Regions from separate parts of the Streptomyces sp. NPDC029138 genome, predicted to be linked through region 2. Evidence: riboswitches for the same ligand, from Rfam matches in the RefSeq annotation. Region 2 holds a riboswitch; each other region holds the start of a gene.
What was found. A riboswitch is a leader RNA that binds a small molecule or an ion and turns the genes downstream of it on or off. The one in region 2 is predicted to bind S-adenosylmethionine.
Positions count from the first base shown of each region.

Region 1 (4,115 bases), on a different contig from region 2:
GGCGAGTTCCCGGGCCGCCGCCTTGGTCAGCCTGCCGGTGGCGGCGGGGGCGGCGGCGACGTTCTCCAGAACGGTCAGATGCGGGAAGAGGTTGAAGTTCTGGAAGACGAAGCCGATCCGGCTGCGCTGGGCCAGGATGGCGCGCTCGCCGAGTTCCCTGAGCCGGTCCCCGTGCCGCTTCACCCCGATCAGCTCACCGCCCACGCTGACGTGGCCGATGTCGGGCTTCTCCAGGTGGTTGACGACTCTGAGCAGCGTGGACTTGCCGGAGCCGGACGGCCCGAGGATCACCGTGACCTCACCGGGGCGGACGGTCAGGTCGATGCCGTCGAGGACGCGGTGGGAGCCGTACCACTTGTGGACACCGTGTACTTCGAGCGCGGCGGGGACGGTCTTGGGGAGGGTCTGCGTGGTGGTCATACGGCGGCCTCCCGGCGCAGCCGGGCCCGCAGGTCGGCGAGGCCGGCCCGGGCTTTTCCCAAGGGGGTCGGCGGCAGGGTGCGGGTGGCGCCCCGGGCGTAGTACCGCTCGACGTAGAACTGGACGACGGACACGGCGCTGGTCAGGATCAGGTACCAGACGGTGGCGACCATCAGCAGCGGCACGATGTCACCGGGGTAGGTGCTGCCCATCGACTGCACCGCGCCGAACAGGTCGAGCAGCGACACGTAGAAGACCAGGGACGTGCTCTTGATGAGGCCGATCAGCTGGTTGACGTAGTTCGGGGTGATGGACCGGAGGGCCTGCGGGAAGACGATCCGGCGGAACTGGTAGCCCTTGGGCAGGCCGAGCGCGGCGGCCGCCTCGTGCTGTCCCTGGTCGACGGAGAGGATGCCGCCGCGGACCACCTCGGCCGCGTACGCCGCCTCGTTGAGGCTGAGGCCGATGACGGCGATCGTCATGTCGGTGGCCAGCCTGGACTCGTCGAAGGTGACGAAGGCGGGTCCGAAGGGCACGCCGAGGCTCAACGTCTTGTACAGGGCGCTGAAGTTGTACAGGAAGATCAGTACGACGATGAGCGGCACGGAGCGGAACAGCCAGGTGTAGGTCCAGCTGACCGCGCGAGGCACCGGGCTTCCGGAGAGCCGGGCGAGCGCCAGCAGGATGCCGCCGAGGAGCCCCAGGACGGCGCTGAGCGCGGCGACTTCAAGGGTGACGAGGAGGCCGTCGAGGACGGTCGGGCGCAGGAACCAGTAGCGGAAGCGGTCCCACTGGTAGAAGGGGTTCGTGACCAGTCCGTGCAGGATCTGCGCGACGAGCACGAGGACGACGGCGGTGACGATCCACCGCCCGGGCCGACGCGGCGGCTGAAGTCGCTGGGAGGACAAGGGTGTTGACGGCGTGTCGGTGGCGGGCGGCGCCTCGGCTAGGGAGACGGCGGCGCCTGGGGGTTCACTCATGGCGGGCTCCGGCAAAGTCGGTCACCCCGGGGGGCCGCGCGGGAGCGGCGGTGGGCCACGACGGCACTGCGGCACGAGGCGGCGCACGGACGGGCGCGGAACCGGGGGCTGGGCGGACAACGGCACACCGGACGGACGGTGTGCGGCGGGAACGCGGGGGCTGGGAGGAGACGTCAGCCCTGACAGCGGGCAGAGCCCGGTGCGGTACACAGTGCGCTGTTCACGCGGAGCAGATCGACGGCGCGGTCGGCGACGAGGAGTCCGGCGTACGACGGTACGCAGCCCTGGGGGCGGCTCGCGGCCGTCCTGGGAGCTGCGTACATGGCGTCACCTGTCACTGTTCCGGCCCCGTGGGGCCTCGCGCTTACCGAAAACGTCGTCCGGTCCGGTCGTCACCTGGGGCACCCCACCGCGATGCGAGGGTTGCCGGTCAGCGAGCCAGGGCTTGGCGCTGACGCTCATGACCGTTCTGAGCCGTAAGTAAGGCAGTTGCCCGTTCGAATGTCAACGGCCGTCCGCCCAGTGGACATCGGCGACCCGCTCTCACCTGCGAGAAGCGTCCGGGGCGTCCGCCGCATGACCTGCCCAGTCCAGGATCTGGACAGCGGCTCCGGCGGCCTCCAGCCCGTGGCAGCGGCCGTGGTGGCGGCGGGCGATGCCGTCCAGGTCGAGGTGGCGGCCGAAGGCGGGGTGGGCGGCCAGGCGGCGGGCGTAGGCCCACAGGGCGCGGTGGTCGGCGATGCGGTGCACGGCGGAGGCGTCGAGATGGCAGCGGTGCACGGTGTCGAGCTGCACCAGGGTCACCCACAGCTCGACGTCGGCGGCGGTGAGCCGGCCGTCGGCCAGGTACTCCTCGCCGCTCAGCCGCCGCTCCAGCCGGCCCAGGGTGTCCAGCAGCACATCGAGGGCGGCGGCCCGCTCGGCCGGGTCGGCACCGGCGCGTCCGGCGCGCTGCGCGGCCTCCTCGATGCCCTCGGCGCACATCCGCTCGACGGCCTCGATCACGGACTCCAGGCCGGAGGGGTACAGGCAGGTGGGGCCGCCCGGCCGGAACCGGTCCAGGTCGCGCAGGATGTCGAGGGTGTGGGTGCTGACGATGCGTCCGGACCAGTCGTCGCTGAGCACGGGCGCGAGCGCCGGGCCGGTGTAGTGGTGGGCACTCGCCTCGTACAGCGGGCGCAGCGCCGCGTGGCCGCCGCCGGGACAGTCCGGGACAGCGGGCAGGAGGGTGACGGGACAGCGGGCGTCGAGGCCGAGGAGGCTGTGGCCGACGGCGAGGCGCAACCCGTCGGGGCAGGCGGTCGACAGATGGAGCCGGTAGCGGTGCGGCACGGCGTAGTGGCCGCTGCGCGCGTCCCGGCCGATCCGGCCCCGGAAGACGGGCGCGGCGCCACGGACGGACGGGACGGCGGCGAGCGGAGTGATGGACATGCGTCTCCCCTGGTGGTGGGTGTGCGGAGGGGCGCGCCGGCGCGGGCGCGACCGGTCGGTGGGGGCGAAGGGGCGGCCCGGCTCAGCGGTGGCGGCTGATCGCGCTGCACACACGCTGGAGGTCGATGTGGCGGCGGGAGGTGAGCAGGGGTGCGCGCAACGGCGTCCGGCCGGTCCGGCCGATGCCCGTTTCACGGCGCGCCATGATTTCCTACCTGTTCACTAGGATTCCCTCCGTGGAGTGTCGATCGGGCTCCGTGCGACGTCAAGGGGGCGTCCACGCCTGGGGATCGGGGCCGGCGCCGAGGACTCCGCAGAAAGGGAAACATGTGACATAGTACTGGCGTGGCGAAGCGACTGACCTGCGATGTCGTGGTCGTCGGGGCTGGAATGACAGGCGCGGCCTGTGCCCTGTACGCCGCGCGCGCCGGACTCGACGTACGGCTGGTGGACCGGGGCCCGGTGGCCGGCGGCACCACCGGCGCCGGCGAGGGCAACCTGCTCGTCTCCGACAAGGAGCCGGGCCCGGAACTCGCACTCGCGCTGATGTCGGCCCGGTTGTGGGCCGGGCTGGCGCGGGAGCTGGGGGCCGCGATCGAGTACGAACCCAAGGGCGGCCTCGTGGTCGCCCCGGCGCCCGGCACCCTGGCCGCGCTCCGGGAGTTCGCCGCGGACCAGCGGGCCGCCGGCGTCACCGCCGTACCGGTCGACGCCGACCGACTCGCCGAACTGGAACCCCACTTGGCGCCCGGCATGGCGGGCGCGGTGCACTACCCGCAGGACGCCCAGGTCATGCCCGCGCTGGCCGCCGCCCACCTGATCCGTGCCTCCGGCGCCGCCGTGCACACCGGCCGTACGGTGACCGGGGTACTGCGCACCGCGCGGGGGACGGTGTACGGCGTCCGCACCGACCGGGGCGACATCCACGCACCGGCGGTGGTGAACGCGGCCGGCACCTGGGGCGGCGGCCTCGCCTCGCTCGCCGGCGTCCGGCTGCCGGTGCTCCCCCGGCGCGGCTTCGTTCTGGTCACCGAGCCGCTGCCGCGCATGGTCCGGCACAAGGTGTACGCCGCTGACTACGTGGCCGACGTGGCCAGCGACTCGGCCGCCCTGCGCAGCTCACCGGTCGTGGAGGGCACGGCCGCCGGTCCGGTGCTGATCGGCGCCACCCGCGAACGGGTCGGCTTCGACCGCTCGTTGTCGCTGCCGGCGATGCGGGCGCTCGCCGCCGGGGCGATCGGCCTGTTCCCCTTCCTCAAGCGGGTCCGCGCGCTACGGACGTAC
Region 1 is NZ_JBVHWM010000038.1:5,429-9,543, forward strand. Features, by position in the region: gene ACZ4WH_RS26290 (amino acid ABC transporter ATP-binding protein) at 1-420, opposite strand, end outside; gene ACZ4WH_RS26295 (amino acid ABC transporter permease) at 417-1,400, opposite strand; SAM riboswitch class IV at 1,756-1,866, opposite strand; gene ACZ4WH_RS26300 (glutathione S-transferase C-terminal domain-containing protein) at 1,944-2,831, opposite strand; gene ACZ4WH_RS26305 (putative leader peptide) at 2,914-3,036, opposite strand; gene ACZ4WH_RS26310 (NAD(P)/FAD-dependent oxidoreductase) at 3,177-4,115, shown strand, end outside.
Region 1: another riboswitch for S-adenosylmethionine. It lies ahead of ACZ4WH_RS26295 (amino acid ABC transporter permease); the one in region 2 lies ahead of thrC (threonine synthase).

Region 2 (4,115 bases):
GACCTGGTCGTCGACGGCCCGGAGGGAGTCGTGGGCCTGCTCCGGGCGCTGGCCGCTCAGCTGGGCCGGGGGTCCAGCGCCGCCAGCTGATCGAGGAACCACCGGGCCGGCGGCAGCGCGGTCGCGGCGGCGGCCAGTCGCTTCGAGCGTTCCGCCCGCGCGTCCGCCGGCAGGGTCAGCGCCTCGTGCAGGGCCCGCGCCGTCCCCGCGATGTCGTACGGGTTCACCACGAAGGCGTCCTCGCCCAGCTCCTCGTACGCCCCCGCCTCCCTCGACAGCACCAGCGCGCAGCCCTCGTCGGAGACGACGGGGACCTCCTTGGCGACCAGGTTCATGCCGTCCCGGATGGGGTTCACCAGGGCCACGTCGGCCAGCCGGTACGCGGCCAGGGAGCGGGCGAAGTCGTCCTTCACGTGCAGCACGACCGGGGTCCAGCCGTCCGTGCCGTACCGCTCGTTGATCTCGTCCGCGACCCGCCGGACCTGGGCCGTGTACTCGCGGTACACGGCGAGGTCCTGCCGGGACGGGTACGCGAACGCCACGTGGACGACCTTCTCCCGCCACTCCGGGTGGTCCTCCAGCAACTGCTCGTACGCCAGCAGCCCGCGCACGATGTTCTTGGACAGCTCGGTCCGGTCCACCCGGACGATCGTCCTGCGCCCTTCCCCGATCTCCGCCCGCAGCGCCGCCATCCGCTCGTCCACGTCCGGCTCGTGCGCCCGCGCGCGCAGGAAGTCCGCGTCCGCGCCCAGCCCGTGCACCCCGATCCGGGTGCCGGAGGGGATGCCGGGCCCGAGCACCGCGTGACAGCAGTCCGTGAACGCGTCCGCCCACCGCCGGGTGAGGAACGCCGCCCGGTCCGCGCCCAGGATGCCGCCGAGCAGCTCGGCCGCGATGTCGTCGGGAAGGAGCCGGAAGTAGTCCGGCGGCGCCCACGGGGTGTGCGAGAAGTGGCCGATGCGCAGGTCGGGCCGGAGCTGGCGGAGCATGCGGGGGGCGAGGGCCAGGTGGTAGTCCTGGATCAGCACGGCCGCGCCCTCGGCGGCCTCCTCGGCCAGCGCCTCGGCGAACGCCCGGTTGTAGGCCTCGTACGACCCCCACTGCCGGCGGAAACCGGCGTCGAAGACCGGCTCCAGCGGCGTCTGGTACAGCATGTGGTGGACGAACCAGAGCACCGAGTTGGCGATCCCGTTGTACGCCTCGGCGTGCACGGTCGTGTCGATGTCGAGCATCCGCACCCGCTGCCCGCCGGTGTCCTCGGCCGGCAGCAGCCCGCCGTCCGCGCGCCGGACGGCCGCCCGGTCGCCGTCGCCGAGCGCGGCGCACACCCAGACCGAGCCCGCGTCCGACCCGATGGCGGACAGTCCCGAGACCAGCCCGCCGCCACCCCGCCGGGCGTGCAGCGAGCCGTCCTCGCCCACCTGATAGGAGACCGGGCCGCGGTTCGACGCGACCAGCACCTGAGCCTTTTCCGCAGCATCGAGCGTGGAAGCCATACGCCTCAACCTAGCCCGGCCCGGAAACGCTCAAACGTACGGCCCGCCCGGCGAGCCGACCGTATACGGCCCGTTCACGCCACCTTCCGTTCGGCGTACTCCGCGATCTCCACCATGGGCGGCCGCTCCTCGGTGTCCACCGAGTAGGTGCGCGGCTCGAACCCGTCCTCGCCCCGCTCGAACTGGGTCAGCGCGGGCCGGACCAGATGGCCGCGGGCCAGCCGGAGCTGTGCGGTGCGGTAGATCGCGGCGGCCATCCGGCCGAGCGCCTGCCCGTCCTGGTGCCGGTGCTTGCGCACCCCCACGTCGACCTGGGCCAGCGCGTCCAGGCCGACCAGGTGCAGCGCGTCCACCAGCATGCCCAGCTCCACGCCGTAGCCCACCGGGAACGGCAGCTGTTCCAGCAGGGAGCGGCGGGCCGCGTACTCGCCGCCCAGCGGCTGCACGAACCCGGCCAGCTGCGGCCAGTGCATGTTCAGCAGCGGGCGGGCCATCAGCTCGGTGACCCGGCCGCCCTGCCCGGCGCTGCCGCCGAGCGGGCGGTCGTACATCGCCTTGACCAGGTCGACGTCCGGATCGGTGAGCAGCGGGCCGACGATCCCGGAGACGAAGTCGGAGGAGAACTCCTTCAGGTCCGCGTCGATGAAGCAGACGATGTCCCCGCTGGTCACCAGCAGCGACCGCCACAGCACCTCGCCCTTGCCGGGGACGGCCGGCAGGCGCGGCAGGATGGTGTCGCGGTGGACGACCCGGGCGCCCGCGCGCGCGGCGACCTGGGAGGTGCGGTCGGTGGAGCCGGAGTCGACGACCACGATCTCGTCGACGAGCGGCACCTGCTCCACGAGGTCGTGCCGGATGACCGCGACGATGTCGCCGACGGTCTCCTCCTCGTTGAGCGCGGGCAGCACGACGCTGATCGTCCGGCCCGTGCGCTGCTTGGCTGCGAGGATCTGGTGCAGCGGGCGGGCGGCCACGGACCAGGACCGGGTGGTCAGCCAGCGCTCGACTTCTTCCAGCACAGTCTGTGGCTCCTCACTCGTGTCTCGCGGTTCGGACGGCTGTCTCAACTGTCCCGGCCGTCGGTTACAGTCTTGAACAACGCCGGTGACCATCGCATGTCGGGGGTCCTGTGCGTTCTACAACCGCATACCGCTCATCCAGAGGGGCAGAGGGACACGGCCCGATGAAGCCCCGGCAACCCCCCTGATCCGGACCCGTTCACGCGAGGCTCCCGGCCAGGGAAGGTGCCAATTCCGTCTCACGACGAGATGCGTCGTGAGGAAGATGAGGAGAAAGGGCCTCGCCTCCATGGCTGTGCAGACAGTTGCAAGCACCAGCGAATCCACCGTCGACCTCGGCCCCGCCGCTGCCCTGAGCTGTCGCGAGTGCGGTCATCGGGTGCCGCTCGGCCCGGTCTTCGCCTGCGAGGAGTGTTTCGGCCCGCTGGAGATCGCCTACGACTTCTCCGCCTACGACACCGAGGAACTGCGCCGCCGTATCGAGGCGGGCCCCGCGAACATCTGGCGCTACGCGCCCCTCCTGCCGGTCCCGGCGGACGTCGCCGACAAGCCGAACATCAACCCCGGCTGGACCAAGCTCGTCAAGGCCGACAACCTGGCTCGCGAGCTGGGCGTGACCGGCGGTCTGTACGTGAAGGACGACTCCGGCAATCCGACCCACTCCTTCAAGGACCGGGTCGTGGCCCAGGCCCTGGAGGCCGCCCGCGCCTTCGGCTTCACCACGCTGTCCTGCTCCTCAACCGGCAACCTGGCCGGCGCCGTCGGCGCCGCCGCCGCCCGCGCCGGCTTCCGCTCCTGCGTGTTCATCCCGCACGACCTGGAGCAGGGCAAGGTCGTCATGGCCGCGGTCTACGGCGGTGAACTCGTCGGCATCGAGGGCAACTACGACGACGTGAACCGCTTCTGCTCCGAGCTGATCGGCGACCCGGCCGGCGAGGGCTGGGGCTTCGTCAACGTCAACCTGCGGCCGTACTACGCGGAGGGCTCCAAGACCCTGGCGTACGAGATCTGCGAGCAGCTCGGCTGGCGGCTGCCGGACCAGATCGTGGTCCCGATCGCCTCCGGCTCCCAGCTCACGAAGATCGACAAGGGTCTCCAGGAGCTGATCAAGCTGGGGCTGGTCGAGGACAGGCCGTACAAGATCTTCGGCGCGCAGGCCGAGGGCTGCTCCCCGGTCTCCACCGCCTTCAAGGCCGGCCACGACGTCGTACGGCCCCAGAAGCCGAACACCATCGCCAAGTCCCTGGCCATCGGCAACCCGGCCGACGGGCCGTACGTCCTGGACATCGCGCGCCGCACCGGCGGTGCCGTGGAGGACGTGACGGACGCGGAGGTCGTGGACGCGATCAAGCTGCTCGCGCGGACCGAGGGCATCTTCGCGGAGACCGCCGGCGGCGTGACCGTCGGAGTCACCCGCAAGCTGCTCGAGGACGGTGTGCTGGACCCGGCGAAGACCACGGTCGTCCTCAACACCGGCGACGGCCTGAAGACCCTGGACGCGGTGGCCGGGACCGGCCTCACCGCCACCATCCGCCCGACCCTGGACTCCTTCCGAGAGGCTGGCCTCGCATGAGCGTGACCGTTCGCATCCCCACCATCC
Region 2 is NZ_JBVHWM010000014.1:32,187-36,301, reverse strand. Features, by position in the region: gene otsB (trehalose-phosphatase) at 1-90, shown strand, start outside; gene ACZ4WH_RS14825 (alpha,alpha-trehalose-phosphate synthase (UDP-forming)) at 57-1,496, opposite strand; gene ACZ4WH_RS14820 (glucosyl-3-phosphoglycerate synthase) at 1,571-2,515, opposite strand; SAM riboswitch class I at 2,647-2,787, shown strand; gene thrC (threonine synthase) at 2,805-4,088, shown strand; gene ACZ4WH_RS14810 (ubiquitin-like small modifier protein 1) at 4,085-4,115, shown strand, end outside.

Region 3 (4,115 bases), on a different contig from region 2:
CGCGGCGGCGAGGACACGGACCGCGGGCCCGGGCAGCGCGCCGTGGTCCAGGACGGCGTCCCGCACATTCGGCCCGGACACGAACTCCGTTGCCATCCAAGGTCGTTCGGCCTCGGTGTCGGCGTCCACGACCCGTGCGGTGTAGGTGTCCGCGCCGCCGACGGTCTGGGCGGCGCGGACCTCGTGGCGGAAGCGGGCGCGGAAGGTGCGGTCCTCGGCGTGCTCGGCCCGTACGACCTTCACCGCGAGCCTGAGGCCGGTACGGGACTCGGCGAGGTAGACCTCGCCCATGCCGCCCGCGCCCAGTCTGTGCGTGGTGGTGTACGGGCCGATGTGGCGCGGGTCTGTTGCGCGCAGCGGCTGCACTCCGGGCTCCCCCTGTCCAACGTGTCGTCAGGGGGAGGTTATACGGCGCTCCTCACACCGCCGGCACGCAGCGGCCGTCCTCCGTGCGGTACTGCCACTTCGCGCCCTCCGCCACCAGTTCCCTGACGGCGTTCACGAAGCGCTCCACGTGCTCGTCCGGCGTGCCCGCGCCGAAGCTGACGCGGATGGCGTTGAGGGACTTCTCGCCCGGGGCCGCCTCGGGGGCACCGCACTCGCCCTGGGCCTGCGGGTCGCTGCCGAGCAGGGTGCGGACCAGGGGGTGGGCGCAGAAGAGGCCGTCGCGGACGCCGATGCCGTACTCGGCGGAGAGCGCGGCGGCGAAGTGGGAGCTGTTCCAGCCGTCGACGACGAAGGAGATCACGCCGACGCGCGGGGCGTCGTCGCCGAAGAGGGACAGCACGCGCACCTCGGGCACCTCGGCCAGGCCCTCGCGGACCTTGGCGATCAGGTGCCGCTCACGGGCGACGAGGGTGTCCCAGCCGGCCTCGGTGAGGGCCTTGCAGGCGGAGGCGACGGCGTAGGCGCCGATGACGTTCGGGGAGCCGGCCTCATGGCGGGCCGCGGTCTCGTGCCACTCGACGGCGACGCCGCCGTCCTCGCGCCGGGTGACCTTGCGGCTGGCGCCGCCGCCCGCGAGGTACGGCTCGGCCGCCTGGAGCCAGTCGGCGCGGCCGGCCAGGACTCCGGAGCCGAAGGGGGCGTACAGCTTGTGGCCGGAGAAGGCGACCCAGTCGACGTCCAGGTCACGGATGTCCACCGGGTGGTGCGGGGCCAGCTGGGCGGCGTCCAGGACGATGCGGGCTCCGTGGGCGTGCGCGACGGCGGCCAGTTCGCGCACCGGCCACAGCTCGCCGGTGACGTTGGAGGCGCCGGTGACGCAGACCAGGGCCGGGCCCTGGCCCCCTTCGATGGACGCGGTGCGGTCGGCGAGGGCCCGCTCCAGGGTCTCGACGGCCTGCCGCGGGGTGCGCGGGGCGTTGAGGCAGGTGACCCGCGCGTCCCGCCAGGGCAGCAGGGAGGCGTGGTGCTCGGTCTCGAAGACGAAGACCTGGCAGTCGGCCGGGAGCGCCCGGGCCAGCAGGTTGAGGGAGTCGGTGGTGGAGCGGGTGAAGATCACCTGGTCGTCCGGACGGCAGCCGAGGAAGTCGGCGACCGTCGTGCGGGCGTTCTCGAACAGGTCGGTGGAGAGCTGGGAGAGGTAGCCGGCGCCCCGGTGGACGCTGCCGTAGTACGGGGCGTACGCGGCGACGTCGTCCCAGACGCGCTGGAGGGCGGGGGCGCTGGCCGCGTAGTCCAGGGCGGCGTAGGTGACTTCGCCGCCGGTGACCAGGGGGACGGTGACATCTCGCCCAAGGACGGACAGAGGGGCGCAAACGGACTGGTCGGCGGCAGCGGTGGAGACAGACATGGCGGAACTCCCGTGACAGGAATGCGGAGAAGAGAGAAAAGGGGTGTGCGGAGGCGGGGCTCTGCGGCCCTAACGCATTCGCTTGCTCACGGAAGGCTCCCTCGAACGACCAGGACCCCTGGTGTGTGAGGGGTCCGCGCTTGCCGTAGGCCTTGCTGCCGTACGGCCTGGTCTTCACCCGGGGCACCCCGCCACGGACGGAGGGTTGCCGGACAGTCGGCCGGGGCCTCATGACTGTCACTCATGACCTGGTACAGGAACGTACTGAAGTGATCGTCGTCCCGCAACCCGTGTCCGGATCGCGGGACGACTCCCGGGGCGCTAGGCGTTGCTGACGGCCACCCAGCGGTCCAGGGTGCGCTTGGCCGCGCCCGAGTCGATCGACTCCGCGGCCCGCGCCATGCCCGCGCGGATCTGCTCGGTGAGCGGCGCGTCCGTCGGCTCGAGGGCCACCAGCGCCGCCGCCGAGTTCAGCAGGACGGCGTCCCGTACGGCCCCTGTCTCACCGTCGAGCAGGCGGCGGGCGACCTCGGCGTTGTAGGAGGCGTCGGCACCGCGCAGGGCGTCCACGGGGACGAGGTCGATGCCGACCTCGCGCGGGTCGAAGGTCTCCTCGGTGACCTTGCCGTCCCGGACCACCCACACCCGGGAGGTAGCGGTCACGGTCAGCTCGTCGAGGCCGTCGTCGCCCCGGAAGACCAGCGCCGAGTTGCCGCGCTCGGCGAGGACGCCGGCGACGATCGGCGCCATGCGGGGATCCGCGACACCGACGGCCTGCGACCGCACCTGCGCGGGGTTGGTCAGCGGGCCCAGCACGTTGAAGGTGGTCCGGATGCCCAACTGGCCGCGCGCGGGGGCGACATGGCGCAGGGACGGATGGAACCGCACCGCGAAGCAGATGGTGATGCCGGCTTCCTCGGCCACCTCGGCCACCCGCTGCGGGGTCAGGTTCAGGTTGATGCCGAGCTTCTCCAGGACGTCGGAGGAGCCGGAGGCGGAGGACGCGGCGCGGTTGCCGTGCTTGACGACCTTGGCACCCGCGCCCGCGACGACGATCGAGGACATGGTGGAGATGTTCACCGTCTTGGCGCCGTCCCCGCCGGTGCCGACGATGTCGACGGCCGGGCCGGGCACCTCGATGACGTTCGCGTGCGCGTACATCGTCCGGACCAGTCCGGTGATCTCCTGGACCGTCTCGCCCTTGGCCCGCAGCGCCACCATGAACCCGGCGATCTGCGCGTCGGTCGCCTCCCCGCGCATGATCAGGTCCATGGCCCAGGCGGTGTCGTCGGCGGACAGGTCCCGGCCGTCCAGCAGACCGTTCAGCAGGGCGGGCCAGGAGCGGCCCGCCGCGGTGTCGCCTCCAGCGGGGGTCACAGCGCTCATCAGCCGCTCCTTGAACAGATTCCTGCTACGTCGTACACCACCCTATCCAGCCGGAGGCACGGCGAAGGGCCCCGTCCGGGTTACGGACGGGGCCCTTCGGAGTGGCGTGGCGACGCGGGGATCAGTGGTGGCCGTGGCCGCTCGTGATCTCCTTGTACTCCTCGACGGTCGGCTTCGGGATCTGGTTGTCCTCGCCGTAGTAGGCGTTGGACAGCTTCACCCGCAGCTTCTCCGAGGCCGGGACCTTGCGCTCGACCCCGTTCTCGTCGACCGTCGGACCGATCTCGGCCGGCGTGTACTGCTCGTGCGAGGTGAGCGTGTGCAGCTGCTCCTGGCTGAGCGGCTCGTGCACCTCGATGAACTCACCGTGCGGCAGCCGCTTGATGATGCCGGTCTCGCGGCCGTGCAGCACCTTGTCGCGGTCGCGGCGCTGGAGGCCCAGGCAGATCCGCTTGGTGACGATGAACGCGATGACCGGGGCCACGAAGTAGGCGATCCGGACGAACCAGGTGACCGCGTTGATCGACAGGTGGAAGTGCGTGGCGAAGATGTCGTTGCCGCCACCGATCAGCATCACGAAGTACACGGTCAGCCAGGCGACACCGAACGCCGTACGGGTCGGAGCGTTGCGCGGGCGGTCCAGGATGTGGTGCTCGCGCTTGTCGCCGGTGACCCAGGCCTCGATGAACGGGTACGCCGCGATCGCGCCGAGGATCACGCCGAACAGCACCAGCGGGATGAACACGCCCAGGACGAGCGTGTGGCCCCAGAAGTCGATCTCCCAGCCCGGCATGGCACGGATCAGACCCTCGGCCATGCCCATGTACCAGTCCGGCTGGGCGCCGGTGGACACCTGGTCCGGACGGTAGGGGCCGATGGCCCAGATCGGGTTGATCTGCGCGATCGCCGCGAGGGCCGCGAGCACACCGAAGAC
Region 3 is NZ_JBVHWM010000004.1:281,475-285,589, forward strand. Features, by position in the region: gene ACZ4WH_RS06980 (protein kinase domain-containing protein) at 1-366, opposite strand, end outside; gene ACZ4WH_RS06985 (aminotransferase class V-fold PLP-dependent enzyme) at 419-1,795, opposite strand; SAM riboswitch class IV at 1,927-2,044, opposite strand; gene trpD (anthranilate phosphoribosyltransferase) at 2,117-3,181, opposite strand; gene qcrB (cytochrome bc1 complex cytochrome b subunit) at 3,303-4,115, opposite strand, start outside.
Region 3: another riboswitch for S-adenosylmethionine. It lies ahead of ACZ4WH_RS06985 (aminotransferase class V-fold PLP-dependent enzyme); the one in region 2 lies ahead of thrC (threonine synthase).